One region of the Ensifer sp. 38_S197 genome, then DNA from elsewhere that is predicted to be linked to it. Evidence: riboswitches for the same ligand, from Rfam matches in the RefSeq annotation. Region 1 holds a riboswitch; each other region holds the start of a gene.

The links. A riboswitch is a leader RNA that binds a small molecule or an ion and turns the genes downstream of it on or off. The one in region 1 is predicted to bind cobalamin.
Region 2: linked by a shared signal. The riboswitch ahead of AC1Z3V_RS21405 (aromatic ring-hydroxylating oxygenase subunit alpha) and the one ahead of cobU (bifunctional adenosylcobinamide kinase/adenosylcobinamide-phosphate guanylyltransferase) in region 1 are both predicted to bind cobalamin.
Region 3: linked by a shared signal. The riboswitch ahead of bluB (5,6-dimethylbenzimidazole synthase) and the one ahead of cobU (bifunctional adenosylcobinamide kinase/adenosylcobinamide-phosphate guanylyltransferase) in region 1 are both predicted to bind cobalamin.
Region 4: linked by a shared signal. The riboswitch ahead of nrdH (glutaredoxin-like protein NrdH) and the one ahead of cobU (bifunctional adenosylcobinamide kinase/adenosylcobinamide-phosphate guanylyltransferase) in region 1 are both predicted to bind cobalamin.

Annotation. Positions count from the first base shown of each region.
Region 1 covers NZ_JBXOVZ010000002.1:3,095,035-3,099,228, reverse strand. Annotated here, with positions in the region: gene AC1Z3V_RS28010 (helix-turn-helix transcriptional regulator) at 1-976, opposite strand, end outside; cobalamin riboswitch at 1,222-1,370, shown strand; gene cobU (bifunctional adenosylcobinamide kinase/adenosylcobinamide-phosphate guanylyltransferase) at 1,816-2,340, shown strand; gene cobW (cobalamin biosynthesis protein CobW) at 2,344-3,408, shown strand; partial or broken gene AC1Z3V_RS27995 (cobaltochelatase subunit CobN) at 3,511-4,184, shown strand.
Region 2 covers NZ_JBXOVZ010000002.1:1,724,015-1,728,208, forward strand. Annotated here, with positions in the region: gene AC1Z3V_RS21390 (FAD-binding oxidoreductase) at 1-25, opposite strand, end outside; gene AC1Z3V_RS21395 (L-threonylcarbamoyladenylate synthase) at 151-1,125, opposite strand; gene AC1Z3V_RS21400 (DUF6656 family protein) at 1,205-1,804, opposite strand; cobalamin riboswitch at 2,108-2,312, shown strand; gene AC1Z3V_RS21405 (aromatic ring-hydroxylating oxygenase subunit alpha) at 2,417-3,661, shown strand; gene AC1Z3V_RS21410 (FAD-binding oxidoreductase) at 3,663-4,194, shown strand, end outside.
Region 3 covers NZ_JBXOVZ010000002.1:2,931,927-2,936,120, forward strand. Annotated here, with positions in the region: gene AC1Z3V_RS27240 (DUF2865 domain-containing protein) at 1-967, shown strand, start outside; gene bluB (5,6-dimethylbenzimidazole synthase) at 924-1,667, opposite strand; cobalamin riboswitch at 1,714-1,925, opposite strand; gene AC1Z3V_RS27250 (SDR family oxidoreductase) at 2,031-2,843, opposite strand; gene AC1Z3V_RS27255 (phytanoyl-CoA dioxygenase family protein) at 2,933-4,126, opposite strand.
Region 4 covers NZ_JBXOVZ010000001.1:983,753-987,946, forward strand. Annotated here, with positions in the region: gene AC1Z3V_RS04420 (aspartate/glutamate racemase family protein) at 1-564, shown strand, start outside; gene AC1Z3V_RS04425 (LysR substrate-binding domain-containing protein) at 522-1,466, opposite strand; gene AC1Z3V_RS04430 (hypothetical protein) at 1,596-1,907, shown strand; cobalamin riboswitch at 2,186-2,410, shown strand; gene nrdH (glutaredoxin-like protein NrdH) at 2,702-2,923, shown strand; gene nrdI (class Ib ribonucleoside-diphosphate reductase assembly flavoprotein NrdI) at 2,936-3,352, shown strand; gene nrdE (class 1b ribonucleoside-diphosphate reductase subunit alpha) at 3,322-4,194, shown strand, end outside.

The sequences.
Region 1 (4,194 bases):
TCCAGCCCTGGAAGGCGCGATAGAAAGAGTTCGGCTCGCGGTAGGCCAGGAGATAGGAGATTTCCTCGACGTTCAGCCCGTCTTCGCCGAGATAGTGCATCGCCAGTTCCGCGCGGGTCGATGCCAGCACCGTCTGGAAGGTTTCACCTTCCTCCTTCAATTGCCGTTGCAGGGTGCGTTTCGACATGGCCAGCCGCCTGCACATCGCCTCGATATTGGCCTCGCCCGACGGCAGCATGTCATGCAGAACCCGCTTTGCGCGCAGCACGATGGGAGTGTCGGTTTCATGTGCCTCCATCTCGCGGCGCAACTTTTTCTCGAACTCGGGCCAGGATTCCTCGTTTTCGGTGATCAGCGGCAGATCGGCATCTTCCTTGCGCAAGGAGAGGCGCGCTCCGCCGCCAAGGTCCGGTTCACAGCCCAGGAATTCCAACACGTCCTCGCCCAGATTGGTCAACTCGGGCAGTTGGACGTGCGATGGCTGGATAAATTCCGCGGTGTAACAGCGGGCGGATTCCAGGAGGTAGAGGGCCTCGAACCAGACCAGTTGCGGCGGGGCCGGAACAGCCGGGTCCACCGAACCGATCTCGATATGCAGGCCGCTGTCATCCTCGGAGACCTCCAGCTTCATCGGCCCCATCAGCGGTTTGAACACCGACAGGCGCTGGAACCCGATGCGCACGTCCGGCGAACACGAGAAAGAGAACATTGCCGGTGTGAACGGTGCGTGGGCAAAGAGCTTGCTCAGATAGAGCGGCAGATCGGGCCGGTCAGCCTCGGCTTCGATGGCGCGCCACAGGGCGAACACCTGGGCGGGCGTCAGGCCCTTGCCCTCGTTGCGAAGAATATCACGCGGCAGCCCGGCCCGGCGCAACGCCTGTTCGGCGGAGATTTTCAGCAGCTTGGCCACCTGGGTGATGGATCTGGCCACGGGATAAAGGCGGTTTGACATGGTCGCCTGCAATTTTGAGTTCATTATTCCCCTCTTTTCTGCACATGGGAATACGGACGCGCCAGAGCTTGATGGCATATTGGCACATTCTGATAGTGCTTTGGCGCAAGATGAGAGCGAAAAGACGTACCGGGTGAAAGCTCAGGCGGATGCGCTATCCTTTAGGGCGTACTCCGGCCCGCCCATTCCGTGCCGACAAATCGTCGCGCGGCGCAACGAGGCCGGGGAGGTGTCGCAAGCGTCGATTGACTTTGCCCCGGCCGCTTCCTAATCATCAGGTGTTGGATGGTTCCCCCTCGTCGTGGCGATGCGGGGGAATAATTGGGAATGTGACGGATGGACCCAAATCGGGCATCCTTATCGCAGCCGACCCCGCGACTGTAGAACGGTCAGGGTTCGCCATCGGGCTCGGAGCTTAGGCTTGCCGTGCGATTGCATGGGGCAATCGCGGCAATTCGGAAACGAGCCGGAAAAGCCACTGGCGTGGCATCGTGATCAGCCGGGTTGGACGCCTCTTCTTCTACGAATCGTCCGCCTTTCACGAGACCGCCCACAGCGCCCTCGCGTCGGAGACGACGTGCAAAGGTTCGCTGTGGCACCGGAAAGCGCCGGGAAGGTGAGGCGGGCCGCTCGGGTCCTGACATCGGAACCTCGCCCTTACGGGCGAGGCGATGCGGGAAGCCGTGACGCCGTGAGCCAGGAGACCTGCCATCCGGCATGGGCATTCCGCCCGAGGAGACCCGCGGTCTCCAACGCCATCACGGAGGTTGTTTTGGCTCACAGATATTTTCCCGACCGCGCCGCCGGCGCGCCGAACGATTGTTGCCAGCTGCCGCTGACCGCGGCGTGTTGAGGCGGCGGCGATGAGCATCTCCAGCGCCGGACCCGTTCTGGTCCTCGGTGGCGCCCGTTCCGGAAAATCCAGCTTTTCCGAGAAGCTCGTCGAAGCGTCCGGGCTCACAAAACATTATGTCGCGACCGGCCGCGCCTGGGACGACGAAATGCGCGAGCGGATCGACCACCACAAGGCCCGCCGCGGCGATGGCTGGACGACGCATGAGGAGCCGCTCGACCTCGTCGGCATCCTCAACCGCATCGATGATCGCAATCATGTCGTGCTGATCGATTGCCTGACGCTCTGGGTCACCAACCTCATGCTCGAAGAGCGCGACATGGCAGCGGAGTTCGCCGCCCTTGCCGCCTACCTGCCAGAGGCGCAAGCGCGTCTCGTCTTCGTTTCCAACGAGGTCGGCCTCGGCATCGTGCCCGAGAACCGCATGGCCCGCGATTTTCGCGACCATGCCGGCCGTCTTCACCAGATCGTTGCGGAGAAATCCGCTGAAGTTTACTTTGTCGCGGCCGGTTTGCCGCTGAAAATGAAGGGTTGATAAATGACCACTGCGAAGGCCAGCCACGGCAAGATCCCGGCGACCGTCATCACCGGCTTCCTCGGCGCCGGCAAGACGACGATGATCCGCAACCTATTGCAGAACGCCGATGGCAAGCGCATCGCGCTGATCATCAACGAGTTCGGCGATCTCGGCGTCGACGGCGACGTCTTGAAGGGCTGCGGTGCGGAGGCCTGCACCGAGGACGATATCATCGAGCTTACCAATGGCTGCATCTGCTGCACCGTCGCCGACGATTTCATTCCGACCATGACCAAGCTGCTCGAGCGCGAGAGGCGCCCGGACCATATCATCATCGAAACCTCGGGTCTCGCCTTGCCGCAGCCGCTGGTCGCCGCCTTCAACTGGCCGGATATCCGCAGCGAAGTGACCGTCGATGGCGTCGTCACGGTGGTCGATAGCGCCGCCGTTGCCGCCGGCCGCTTTGCCGACGATCACGACAAGGTGGATGCGCTGCGCGTCGAGGACGACAATCTCGATCACGAAAGCCCGATCGAGGAGCTCTTCGAGGACCAGTTGACCGCCGCCGACCTCATCGTCCTCAACAAGACCGACCTGATCGACGCCTCCGGCATCAGGTCGGTGCGCGAGGAAGTGGCCTCCCGCATCAGCCGCAAGCCGACGATGATTGAGGCGAAGAACGGCGAAGTCGCCGCCGCCATCCTGCTCGGCCTCGGTGTCGGCACGGAAGGCGAGATCGCCAACCGCAAGTCGCACCACGAAATGGAGCACGAGGCGGGCGAGGAGCACGACCATGACGAGTTCGACAGCTTCGTCGTCGAGCTTGGTTCGGTCGCTGATCCGGCTGCCTTCATCGACCGCCTGAAAGGCGTGATCGCCGAACACGACGTTCTGCGCCTCAAGGGCTTTGCCGACGTGCCCGGCAAGCCGATGCGCCTGCTGATCCAGGCGGTCGGCGCACGCATCGATCAGTATTACGACCGCGTCTGGGCGGCCGGCGAAAAGCGCGGCACGCGCCTCGTCGTCATCGGCCTGCACGACATGGATGAAGCGGCGGTGCGCGCTGCGATCACCGGGCTCGTCTAGATCATTCCTTGAGTGAAATGATCTAACGTATTGAAATGATGCAATTCCGGACGGAAGTCGCTTTCGGCGTTTCGTTCGGGATTGCCCGAACGGACAAAACGAATGCATCTGCTTCTCGCCCAGAAAGGAACGATCGCCGACGGCAACGAGGCTATCGACCTAGGGCAAACGCCGGCCGACATCCTGTTTTTCTCGGCCGCCGACACCGAGCTTTCCTCGATCGCTGCCGCCCACGGCCGCCGCGACGGCGGTCTCAGCCTGCGCATCGCCAGCCTCATGAGCCTGATGCACCCGATGTCGGTCGACACCTATGTCGAGCGCACGGCGCGTCACGCGAAGCTTATCGTCGTTAGGCCGCTCGGTGGTGCCAGTTACTTCCGCTATCTGCTGGAAGCCTTGTATGCGGCCGCCGTCACCCACCGCTTCCAGATCGCGGTGCTGCCCGGCGACGACAAGCCGGATCCGGGGCTTGAGCCGTTCTCGACGGTTGCAGCGGACGATCGCCAGCGACTCTGGGCCTATTTCACCGAGGGCGGCGCCGACAATGCCGGCCTGTTCCTCGATTATGCCGAGGCGCTGGTGACAGGTGCGGAGAAGCCGCAGCCGGCGAAGCCCTTGCTCAAGGCCGGCATCTGGTGGCCGGGCAGGGGCGTGATCGGGGTTTCGGAGTGGTTGCGGGTAGTTGGTGGGGATGCGGACGCTCGTTCCGCTGCGGGCGGAGAGCGTGAGGCGCGTTCCGGGCAAGCCGATCTGCCCATTCGCAGCAAGTCGAGCGACGTAACTGCC
Region 2 (4,194 bases), 1.4 Mb from region 1:
GTTCGGGGGAGGGAAGGGTCGTCATGGGCCTGCCTTCATATGGCGCCTGCGCGCGCTATCGGACCGGTCGATCTGAAGACACGATCCTCGGTTCGTATCGACTGCGATCATAACCGCAATCGCGGTGCGGAGGAGATGCCGCACGCAAGCTCACCCGCGCGGTGCCGCCGCCCGCTGCAGCCGATCGATGATCGCTTCTCCCAACCCTTCCGAAGGGATCGGCCCGAAGGCGATCGTCGCAGCGCCGCTGGCGTCCGCGCGCTTCATGTAGTCGAAGAGATTGGCTGCCGCTTCGCGAAGACTTCCGGTCGGGCTGAGATCGAGAACCACGGCCGCTTGTTCCTCGTTGGCGATCCGGTCGCCACCGAAGCGGATCAGCGCCTCACCGCTGCGCACATCGGTGGCATCAAGCCTCACGGCAGCGCCCGGCGCGTAATGGGAGGCCAGCATGCCCGGCGCCTCGATCGTTGCGCCCGCCGTTTCCGGTCGGATCACCGGACGATCGAGCAGGCGCTCGATCTCGGCGGCATCCAGACCGCCCGGGCGCAGCAGCCGGATCTCGTCGCCGTCGACCTTGATGATCGTGGACTCCAGGCCGATTTCGGCCGGGCCGGCATCGAGGATCAGCTTCAGTTTCTCGCCGAGATCGGCGTCGACATGGGCCGCACTGGTCGGGCTGATCTTGCCCGAGGTATTGGCGCTGGGCGCGGCGAGCGGTCGCCCGAACCGTGCGATCACCCGCCGCGAGAAGCCGTCGGGCATGCGGATGCCAAGCGTGTCGAGGCCGGCCGAGGCGAGTGCATGCACGGTGCTCTCAGGCCGCTGCGGCAGGATCAATGTCAGGGGGCCGGGCCAGAATGCTTCCGCCAGGCGTCGGGACACGGGGTCGAAGCGCACATGAGCCTCGGCCATGGCCATGTCGGAAACATGCGAGATCAGCGGATTGAAACGCGGCCGGCCCTTCATCTCGTAGATGCGGCTGATCGCATCGGGGTTGGTCGCGTCGGCGGCAAGGCCATAGACGGTTTCGGTGGGAATGGCGACCGGCTCGCCTTCGGCAAGAACGGCGCAGGCGCGTTCGATTGCGCGGTCCGGTTCAATGCCCGTGTCGATGATCTCTGCCATGCCGTTTCCTTTCCGCCGCTTCCTTAGCGGACGTGCCGGGAAAACAGAACGATTTTCTTTGCGGGAAACGGTTACTGGCTCAGAGGCTGCGGATGATGCGGCGCAGCGCGTCGTCCCGGGCACCCAGCATCAGCACGTTCTTGAGAGCAACCTTGGGGTCGTCGGTGCGAAAGAGCAGTCCGTTGTCGCGGACGTTGCGGTTGATGACCATCTGTCCGTCTTCGGCGCTCGGCTCGATCGCGACGGCAAAATACATGCGGGAATAGCCGCTCTGGATGCGGTCGAAGAAATGGGTCTCGTCACCAAGGTCGCTGAAGAAATTGGCGAAATAGAACGACCAGGTGATGTACTTGGAAGGCGTGACCGCCGTCCGCGCCGCCGTCACATGGCAATAGCCGAGATGCGGCTTGCCGACGAGCGTGCGGTGGAAGATCAGCTTCGGGAACTGGATCGAGGCGTGAAAGCCGTTGATCCGCTTGTGCGTCGTGTCGCCGGCGGTCGCGAGCTTCTTGGCGGTTCTGTCCGCGACTTCCTCATAACTCAGATACCGTCGTTCGCTCGGCGCCCATTGCCGGCGGTTGATCCTGCCGGTGCGCAGGAACTCGCTGTGAACCGCCGTCTTCGGCACGACGGCCGGCGGCTTCTCGGCCGCTGCGTCGTAATATCTGAATTTTGCCATGCGCCATCTGCCTGCCGGACATCTTCGTCCGCCGGCAAGCCTAGTGCCTTATGGTTAATGAAGGATTTCCTTTCGTTGGCGGAAGATGCGCCGGCACTTTCATGAAAATGTCGCAAACGGGCGAAGTCTTCCCGTGCCTGCGCCATATCGGCCGCGAAAAGTGGCATATGCCCAATATTTGATCTATCTATCTGTTTATAAATAGAAAAATTTTCGACTCCGTTCAAGGGGGACGGTTTCCACTGTGTCGTCATTCTGGAATTGGATGTCGCTATCCGGCGCCTGCCAGGGTGCCTTCCGCGCTTACATATCCTTGCTCAAGGTGTCGTCTTCCGAGGGGAAGGCGGAGAATTGGGAAGCCGGTCAAATCCCGGCGCTGCCCCCGCAACGGTGGTGGAGCGAAAGCCTCGGCAAAAGGCCACTGGACGGTTCCGTCCGGGAAGGCGCCGGGCTGGTCCGCAAAGGACGGCTCCTGAGCCCGGAAACCAGCCTTGACGGACATAACCGTAACGGGTTGCGGCGGGCAGCCGGATCGGAGCCTGAAACGCATGGGTGCGCGCCCGTGCGGGTTCCTGTCCTGCCTCTCCGAAACATGGCGCATGAGGACAGGACATGGATACCAAGACCGATATGCTTCGCAAGCTGAAGGGCCGGCGTGACGGCTACAGCCTCGATCGGGCCTTCTACATCGATCCCGACTATTACCGGCAGGATCTGGAAAACATCTGGTACAAGGACTGGCTGTTCATCGGCCATGACTGCGAGATCCCGCGGGCCGGCAACTATTTCACCGTCCAGGTCGGCGATTTTCCCGTCGTCGTCACCCGCGATCGCCAGGGTACGATCCGCGCGCTCCACAATTCCTGCCGGCACCGCGGTTCCCGCGTCTGCACGCAGCACAAGGGGTCCTCGGCGAAGCTCGTCTGTCCCTATCATCAGTGGACTTACGAACTCGATGGCTCGCTGCTCTTCGCGCGCCAGATGGGCGAGGACTTCGACAAGGCGGCCCACAGCCTGAAACCGATCCACTGCGAGACGGTCGGCGGCTACATCTTCATCAACCTGTCGGAGACACCGGCGGATTTCGCGGCCTTCCGTGAACTGGTCACCCCCTATCTCGCTCCCCACCGGCTTGGGGAGACCAAGGTTGCCTTCGAAAGCACCATCATCGAGAAGGGCAACTGGAAGCTCGTCTGGGAAAACAACCGCGAGTGCTACCATTGCGCCGCCAATCACCCTGAACTCTGCCGCACATATCCGGAAGCGCCGACCGCGACCGGGGTGCAGGGCGCCAAGGACGATCCGGTGATTGCCGCTCACTGGGCGAAATGCGAGGCAGAGGGCCTGCCGAGCGAGTTCCGGATGTCGCCGACCGGCCAGTTCCGCGCCGCGCGCATGCCGCTGGTCGATGATGCCGAAAGCTATACGATGTCGGGTGCGCCCGCCGTTAAACGCGCGCTGTCAGCCGATGTCCGGCAGAAGCAGATCGGCACGCTCCTGATGTTCCATTACCCGACCACCTGGAACCATGTGCTTTCCGATCACGCCATCACCTTCCGCGTGCTGCCGCTCGGGCCGGAGCTCACGCAAGTGACGACGAAGTGGCTGGTCAACAAGGATGCGGTCGAAGGCGTCGACTATACACTCGATGACCTGACCCATGTCTGGACCGAGACCAACGACCAGGATCGCCAGATCGTCGAGGAAAACGCCTTCGGCATCCGGTCGCCGGCCTATGAATCCGGCCCCTATTCGCCGGAGCATGAAGGCGGCGTAATGCAGTTCGTCGAATGGTACTGCAAGTTCATGGAGCAGCGCCTCGAGGGCGATGCGGCTCCGTTGTCGAAGGTCGCCTGACATGCAGATGGCACCCTCCTTCCACCATTTCGACGAACTGCATGTCTGGATCGACCGGCAGCAGATGCTCGAATGCACGTCGGCGGTCGTCGAGACCGCCGACGTCATCACCTTCACCTTCCGCGCGGAGAAGCCAGCCTGGTTTCGCTACCTGCCCGGCCAGTTCGTGACGCTCGAACTGCCGGTCGCGGACGAACCGGTCATGCGCACCTATACCCTGTCGTCGACGCCATCGCGGCCGCTCTCGATCGCGGTCACGGTGAAGGCACAGGCCGACAGCATCGGCACCCGCTGGATGTTCGACCATCTCAAGCCCGGCATGAAGCTGAGGGCCTTCGGGCCGCTCGGCGATTTCAGCTTCGTCCGCCATCCGGGCGATAAGTACCTGTTCATCTCGGCCGGCTCCGGCATCACGCCGATGATGTCGATGACCCGCTGGATGGCGGACTGCGTGCCGGAGACGGACGTCACCTTCATCTCCTGCGCCCGTCGGCCGGAGGATCTTTTGTTCCGCTCGGAGCTCGAAGTCCTGG
Region 3 (4,194 bases), 160 kb from region 1:
AATGTCCGACATCGTCGCCAGCAATGCCGACGCCCGCGACTATGCCAGCGCCATCTCACGCCAGAACATCGAGTTGCGCCGGGCGAAGAACGATCGCCGGCGCGCGGGCTGCGGTGGCGGCAGCGTCGCCACCTTCGACGGCGGAGACCCCGACACCTGCAGCGAGCTCGACAGCCTCATCGCCGAGATGGAAGACAACCTGCGCATGCTGAAATCGGAGCGTGAGCAGATCGTCGCCGGCGGCAGCGAAGACACCCGTCGCCGTATCGTCGCCGCGCTCGAGATCAACGGCTGCTACAGCGACCGCGACTATTTTGCGAGCGTCGAACCCGAAGAGCCGGAGACGCACCGCAACATCATCGCCGATCTGCCGCCTGACGACGCCTACGGGCCAATGCTTGGGCAGGGCGAAGACGGTTATGCGCCGCAGGACGGCTACTATCGCGGGACGTTGCGGACCATGTGCGTGCGCACCTGCGACGGCGCCTTCTTCCCGATCTCTTCGGATGCGACACCCGCCGACTTCCCGCGTGACGAACAGGCCTGCCGGGCGCGCTGCCCTGGCGCCGAAACGGAGCTCTACTTCCACGACCTCAACACGGAGGAGAGCGAACAGATGGTCTCGGCCGTGACCGGCCGGCCCTATACCGAAATGCCCAATGCCTTCGCCTATCGCACCCGCGGCATCAGCAAACCCGGCATGTGCGGCTGCCAGATACCGCAGACGGCCGCGACCTCGCCGAAAGCGACCGGTACGATGACCGGCGATGACCAGTCGTCAATCGTGGTCATCGAAACCAAGAAACCGGCAGATGCCACGACCGCTAAGGCGCCGCCCGAGGAGCGCCCATACGACCCATCCAAGAACAAGGTGCGCGTCGTCGGCCCGACCTTCCTGCCCAACGAAGAAACCTCGATCGACCTCAAGCACCCGAAGGGACCGGCCTATCAACCGGTCCAGAATTGATGTCGGTACGATCCGTCGCTGCAGTTCCCCAGCCTTCCTCGAAGACCAGTTCTTCCAGCGGCAGGCGCTGGCGCCATCCTTTCACCGCCAGCTCGGGCTGCTGATAGAGACGATCGACATAGCCGAGGCAGAGCCACGCAACGATCTCGATATGATCGGGGACGCCGAGGATCGCCTTGACTTCCGCCTCGTGGAAGATGCTGACCCAGCCGACGCCGACCCCTTCAGCGCGCGCCGCAAGCCACAGGTTCTGCACGGCGCAAACCGTCGAGTAGACATCCATCTGCGGATTGTGCGTGCGGCCGAGAATGACGGCGCCACCGCGCGTGCGATCACAGGTGACGCAGATGCTGAGCGGCGCCTTGCGAATGCCTTCGAGCTTCAGTGATCGATACTTGGCCTGTTGCTCCTCCGCAAACATCAGCGCCGCCTCGTCATTGGCACGGCGAAAGGCCTGCCAGATGCGTTCGCGCGTTTCCGGCGCCCGCACCAGCACGAAGTTCCAGGGCTGCATGAGACCCACGGACGGCGCGCTGTGCGCCGCCGTCAGCAGCCGCTTCACCAGTTCGTCGGGCAAAGGCTTGTCCAGGAATTCATCGCGCACGTCGCGGCGTGTTTCGATGGCGCGGTAGACGGCCTCCCGCTCTTCCAGCGAAAAGGCACCGGCAGCCGCAAGGCCGCCCTTCGGTTCAGTCAGCATCGTTCGATCCCCAACAATGCGAAAACCTCCCGCCGTCCACGCGGGGTTCGGTCTATCTCGCCAGGCCGGTCTTCTGACTTCGGTTCAACCGGTCGCCCCACCTTCCCAGATCGCTTGAAGATCCAGTGGCAAAACCTTGAATCAATTCAAGGCACTTCGAGAGGCAACCGTCCCCGTCACAGCGTTGGGCACGTTCCGGAATGACACCGGATTCCCGATTCTCCCGCTCGCGCGGGCACCTGACGGCGCCATAAGGGCACAGCCGCCTGGGAAAGACAAGCACCCGTCAGGGCGGGATGAGGAAAAGTGCCGGCGGTTTTCCGCCCGCATCCCGCTCTACTTATAAGGATCGATCACCGTGATCTAAAGCGGCGCCACCGGATGCGGCGAACCGTCATAGCCGCCCCAGACCGACTGGTCGAAGCAGATCATCGATCCGGTCATCAGCCCGGATTCGGCCGAAGAAAGATAGGCGCAGGCGCGCGCCACCTCCACCGGATCGACGAGCCTGCCGAACGGTTGGCTGGCGGCCGCCTTTTCGAGCCAGTCCGCGGCGGCTCCGTGAAACTCGCGCTGGATGCGATCTTCGCCTTCGGATGCCATCCAGCCGATATTCAGGCCGTTGACGCGGATGCGGTTGCGTAACAGCGCGTAGGCCGTGTTCTTGGTCAGCGTTTCGAGAGCCCCTTTCGACGCGCAATAGGCCGCGATGACGGGCTGCCCGGCCATCGCCGACATGGAACCGATATTGACGATCGTGCCTTCGGTCCGCTCGCGCCGCATCACCTTCACCGTTTCCTGCATCAGGAAGAAGGGCGCCCTTACATTGATGGCGAACATCCGGTCGAAGAGCTCCGGTGTCGTGTCGAGGATCGTGCCGCGATCGGTAATGGCCGCAGCATTGACCAGCGCATCGACCCGGCCGAACTCCGCATCGCAGGCGGCAACGACCTTCCGCGCGTGCTCCACCTTTTCAAGATCGGCCTCGACATAGACGACCTTCGCGCCGCTGGCCTTGCCGATTTCCTCCGCCTTCGCGCGCCCCTTGGCGGCATTGCGCCCGCAAATGACGATGCCAGCGACGCCGCGTTCGGCGAAAAGGCCGGCAATCGCTGCGCCCAGTCCTTGCGTGCCACCGGTGACGATGGCGATCTTGCCTTGCATCTGTCCTTTCATCGAATTCCTCCCTCGGAAATGATCGTGTGAAACAGGTACGGGCCCCGAGCGCAGCGCATCGGGAACCCGTCAAATGTGAGACTGAACCGTCAGCTCAGCTTGCGCCGTGCCTGTGCATCGAGTGCCGCTTGAAAGTCCTGCTCGCTCGTTCCCGCGGCCAGTGCCTCGCGCATCAACTGCGCCTGCGTCTTCGGCGCCAGGCCGCCGAGCGGCGGATCCCGGTCGAGATTGGTCGGAAACGAATAGCCCTCGGCGCAGGATGCAATGGCGTTGGCGGCTTCCGCCTCGGTCAGCTTGCCCTTCGCCAGCAACGTCTTCAAGGCTGGGTAGAGCGTCGCGCTCATCGTCAGCCGGTCGACCGTCTCCATCGCCCGACCGAAAGCCGAGGACACCTGCAGGAGATTGGCGACGCGGCGGATATCGGCGGAGCGATTGTTGCCGGCGGCATGGAAGAGCGCAGGGTTGAAGAAGACGACATCGCCCTTTTCGAGCGGAAGCTGCACGTGGTGCTCGTCGAAATAGGCGCGGAACTCCGGCCGGTTGAGCGCCAGATAGCCCGGCACATAGGTCTGGCTATAGGGCAGGAACAGCGTCGGCCCGCTTTCGAGCGGCATGTCGCAATGGGCGACCGCGCCTTGCAGCGTCAGCATCGGCGAAAGCTTGTGCACATGAACCGGATATCGCTCGATAACCGCGGAGGTCTGGAAGCCGAGATGGTAGTCCCGGTGTGCCGATTGCGCCGCGCCGCCCGGATTGACGCGGTTCACCTGCGCCGTCATCTGATAGTTCGGCCCGAGCCAGGCCTCGCTGACGAGCGCTATGATCGCATTGGCATAGTAGGCCGCAAAATTCTCGGGCGCCTTCAGGCAGTGTTTTTCCAGCGAGTTCCAGATGCGATCGTTGGCGCCGGGCTTGGCGAAGTGATCACCGCCGCCGCTGTTGCTGCGATGCTGCTCCTCGATGATCCCGTCGAAGACGGCGCTCGCGACGTCGATTGCGGCCGTATCGGCGAAGGCGCGCTTGAAGACCGCCACACCCGGGCCGGTTGCCAGCGCTTCACAGATTTCGGCAAGCACCGCTCGCCGCGTTTCGGCATTGTCACAGGCGGCAATCAGGTCGGCGCTGTTGTAGACGAGCACGTTCTTGTCGCAGCCTGAAGCATAGGGATAGTCGGCCAGGTTGGTGCGCCGTTCGACTTCCGCCCGGAACGCCTCGATATCGCAGGCCTCCTCCGTGAGCCAGACACGCTCCACCCGCTGCCTCGCACCGTTGTCGGTCTTCATCCCGTTTCCTCCCCTGGAACATCTTGATGAGCACGAACATAGGCGGCGGCAAAACATGATATAGGGCA
Region 4 (4,194 bases), on a different contig from region 1:
ACAGAAATTCGCGACGGGGAAAGGGCCGGCGCCGATGCTGCGGTCATTGCCTGCTTCGACGACACGGGCCTTGAAGCCGCCCGCGCGCTTGCCCGCATTCCAGTGGTCGGGCTCTGCGAGTCCGCCGTCGCGACCGCTGCCATGTTGGCGCAACGCTTCACTGTGGTCACGACGCTCGAACGTTCCCGCGTCCTGATCGAGAATCTCGTCCGGCACTACGGCATGGACAGCAGGGCCAAGGTGCGCGCCGCCGATATTCCGGTGCTCGAACTGGAAGACAAGGCCTCGAACGCCCTTGCCAAACTGCGACGCGAGATCGAACTGGCACTTACTCAGGACGGCGCCGAGGCGATCGTGCTCGGCTGCGCCGGCATGGCAGACCTTGCCCGGGACCTGCAAGCCGATTACGGCGTTCCGGTAATCGATGGCGTCTCCGCCGCCGTCAAGCAGGCGGAGGCGTTGGTGTCGCAAGGACTTATGACCAGCAAGCGCGGTTCGTATGCATCACCGCTCAGCAAGACCTATTCAGGCTTCATGAGCGCACTTGCGCCGACCACGGCCTGAGGGGATACCGACCTCGCATCATCCATCGCGATCGCGAGCAGCGCGTTCGACGCGTCCGCCTCGGCAATGATCCAGTCGCGAAAGGCCTGGATCTTCTTCTGCCGCCGGCTGCTTTGCGGATAGACCAGCCAATAGGCGCGACCGTCCCTGACCACATGTTCGAACGGCCGAATGAGCCTGCCGCTCTTCAGTTCCTCCATCAGGAAGGTTGATACGGCAATGGCGATGCCATGTTCCGCCAGGGTGGTCGCGACATCCATCGCCTGGACGTCGAAGATCAGCTCCGTGCCGTTGCTTTCCGGCGGCTCTACGCCGGTCTCGATCATCCACCGCCGCCACCAGCTGGCGTTGCCGAATCGGCGCACCCGCAGAACATCCGACGGATGCTTCAGCTGGTGCTTTTCCAGGAATGACGGGGTGCAGACCGGCATGTAATCGATCGGGAACAGCGGGAACACGTCGTTGCCCGGCCAGTCGCCGCTGCCACTGCGCACTGAAAGATCGATGGCGTCGCGCTTGAAGTCGACCAGATCGGTCGACATGTGCACCCTTATGCTGATGTTCGGCTGGGCGGTCTGGAACGAGGCGAGCCTGGGGCCGAGCCAGCTCGAAACGACGGTCGGAAGCACGGAAATGTGCAGGTGATGTTCGGTCTTGTCGGCAATCTCGGAGAAGGCCGCGCCCAGCAGATCGATCGCCTCCGTCACCTTCGGCGCCAACTGCCGCCCGGCGGCCGTCAACCGCACCTCGCGCGCAAGCCGCACGAAGAGCGGCGTGCCGATGCGCTCCTCCAGCAGCCGGATCTGGTAGCTGACGGCAGCCTGAGTCATCCCGAGTTCCTTGGCCGCGCGGGTGAAACTCAGGTGCCTGGCGGCGGCTTCGAAGGCGCGCACCGCACTCATGGGAGGTATCTTGCTCATGGCGCTGAGATAAGCATTCTTTATGCCAGCATGCGAGAAATCGCTTTGCGCGAAGCAGCAAAATTCCTCACTTTTTTGGCGAACACAACAGCGAAAACAAAGAGGATAGCAATGCTTAACGCAGTGCGATCAACGATCCTTCATGTCCTGAAGCAGGCCGGGAGCGCCCTCAACTCGACCATCGCCATCGATACGTTCAGCGAATTCCAGCTCCGGGATATCGGCCTGACGCGGGATCACGAGACCATCCGCGCGCGCGTCGGCGACGTTGCCGATCCATGGCACTGGTCGAAGGAAGACACGTCATCCGGGCCGAAACCCTCACCAAAGAGGGACCGCACCAACACGCTGCCAGCCGTGACGATCTCGCCGCGCGCGCAGCCCGGCGAAAACAGGGACGTCAGCATCTCGCTTTGCGACTGATGGATTGCCGAGACAGAACCTGTCCGGATCTTCTGGTGCAGCATCCCGCGATCGAGCGGACCACACCGCAGAGACCTTCGGCCAGAATCCTCGCAATCGCCGCGGCGGCGCCACGACGCACATTGGCGGAGCGCGCCAGATTGAAGCCAACAAGCCTCCCCCAGTAGGTTCCGCTGCAGTCTGCCGTTTACTTCCCGTTATCCATACCGAGAAAGAAACGACCCTCCGCACCGGGTCTTTGACATCGCGCACCTATTGACGCAAATTTGCGATCAGATACTATATCTAGTGTTCGAGGTTCTTCCGATTCGCAAGGATTGGGAGCTAAGACGGGAATACGGTGCGCCGGCGGCTTTCCGCCCGGCTATCCCGTAGCTGCCCCCGCAACTGTAGACGGCGAGCAACTGTCCGGAATTGGACCACTGAGGCATGAGGCCTCGGGAAGGTCGGGATGGAAGCGTCGACCCGTGAGCCAGGAGACCTGCCTCGAGCAACAAACGTCCACGGGCGGGGTGTCCGGAGGGGTTGAGTACGGCAGGATGAGCCTGCCTGATCGTCTCGACGTCTCCCCGGCAGCCTGTCGAAAGCTTCGGGGTGAAGTCATGTCTGCGTCATCGAAATCCTATCACTCGCCAATCAAGAGGCGCGGTTTCCCGCGCAGCTGAAGAAGAGGCGTGCCCGGGCTCCATATCCGAGCAAGCCACAGCCATGACAGCCCCCGCATTTCGCCGGATCGCGGTCGCGTGTCCACGTGCCTTCTCTTGCCCCTATCCAGCCGACCAAACGAGGAAGAAATGAACATCACCGTCTACAGCAAGCCCGCCTGTGTCCAATGCACCGCGACCTATCGGGCCCTCGATCGCCAGGGCGTCAGCTACGAGGTCATTGATATCTCCGTCGACCAGGACGCACTCGAGACGGTCAAGGGCCTCGGCTACATGCAGCTCCCCGTCGTCGTCGCCGGCCCCGAACACTGGGCGGGTTTCCGCCCCGACAAGATCAGCACGCTTTCTTAGAGGAGACAGGCGGTGGGGCTTATCGTCTATTTTTCCAGCCGCTCGGAAAACACCCATCGCTTCGTCGAAAAACTCGGCCTTCGCGCGAAGCGCATACCACTCGCGGAAGGTAAGGATACGCTTACCGTCACCGAACCCTATGTGCTGGTCGTGCCCACCTATTGCGGCGACGACGGCCGGGGTGCCGTGCCGAAACAGGTAATCCGCTTCTTGAACGACGCGGGCAACCGCTCTCACATCCGCGGCGTAATTGCCGCGGGCAACAGCAATTTCGGCGCGACCTACGGGGTCGCCGGCGACGTCATCTCGGCCAAGTGCTGCGTGCCTTATCTTTATCGTTTCGAGCTAATCGGAACGGACGAAGACGTCGCTAATGTCAAAAACGGGATGGAACGATTTTGGACGTCACAACACGCGAACACCCCCTGAAGGCGACGGAAGCGGCGCTGGACTATCACGCACTGAACGCGATGCTCAACCTCTATGACGAAGAGGGCCGGATCCAGCTCGACAAGGACCGGCTGGCGGCGAAACAGTACTTCCTCCAGCACGTCAACCAGAACACGGTCTTCTTCCATAACCTTAGGGAAAAGCTCGATTATCTGGTGACCGAGGGCTATTACGAACAGGAGGTGCTGGACCAGTACTCCTTCAACTTCGTGCGCGACCTCTATGACCACGCCTATGCCAAGAAGTTCCGTTTTCCGACCTTCCTCGGCGCGTTCAAATATTACACCTCCTATACGCTGAAAACTTTCGACGGAAAGCGCTACCTGGAGCGCTACGAGGATCGCGTCTGCATGGTGGCGATGACGCTGGCGCGCGGCAACGAGCAGCTTGCCCGCGATCTCGTCGACGAGATCATTTCCGGCCGTTTCCAGCCAGCGACACCGACTTTCCTCAATGCCGGCAAGAAGAGCCGCGGCGAGCTCGTCTCCTGCTTCCTGCTGCGGATCGAGGACAACATGGAGAGTATCGGGCGCGCGATCAATTCGGCGCTGCAGCTTTCCAAGCGCGGCGGCGGCGTGGCGCTGTCGCTCACCAATATCAGAGAGATGGGCGCACCGATCAAGCAGATCGAGAACCAGTCGTCCGGCATCATCCCGATCATGAAGCTGCTCGAAGACTCCTTCTCCTACGCCAACCAGCTTGGCGCCCGCCAAGGCGCAGGCGCCGTCTATCTGCATGCCCACCACCCCGACATCATGCGTTTCCTCGATACCAAACGCGAGAATGCCGACGAGAAGATCCGCATCAAGACGCTGTCCCTC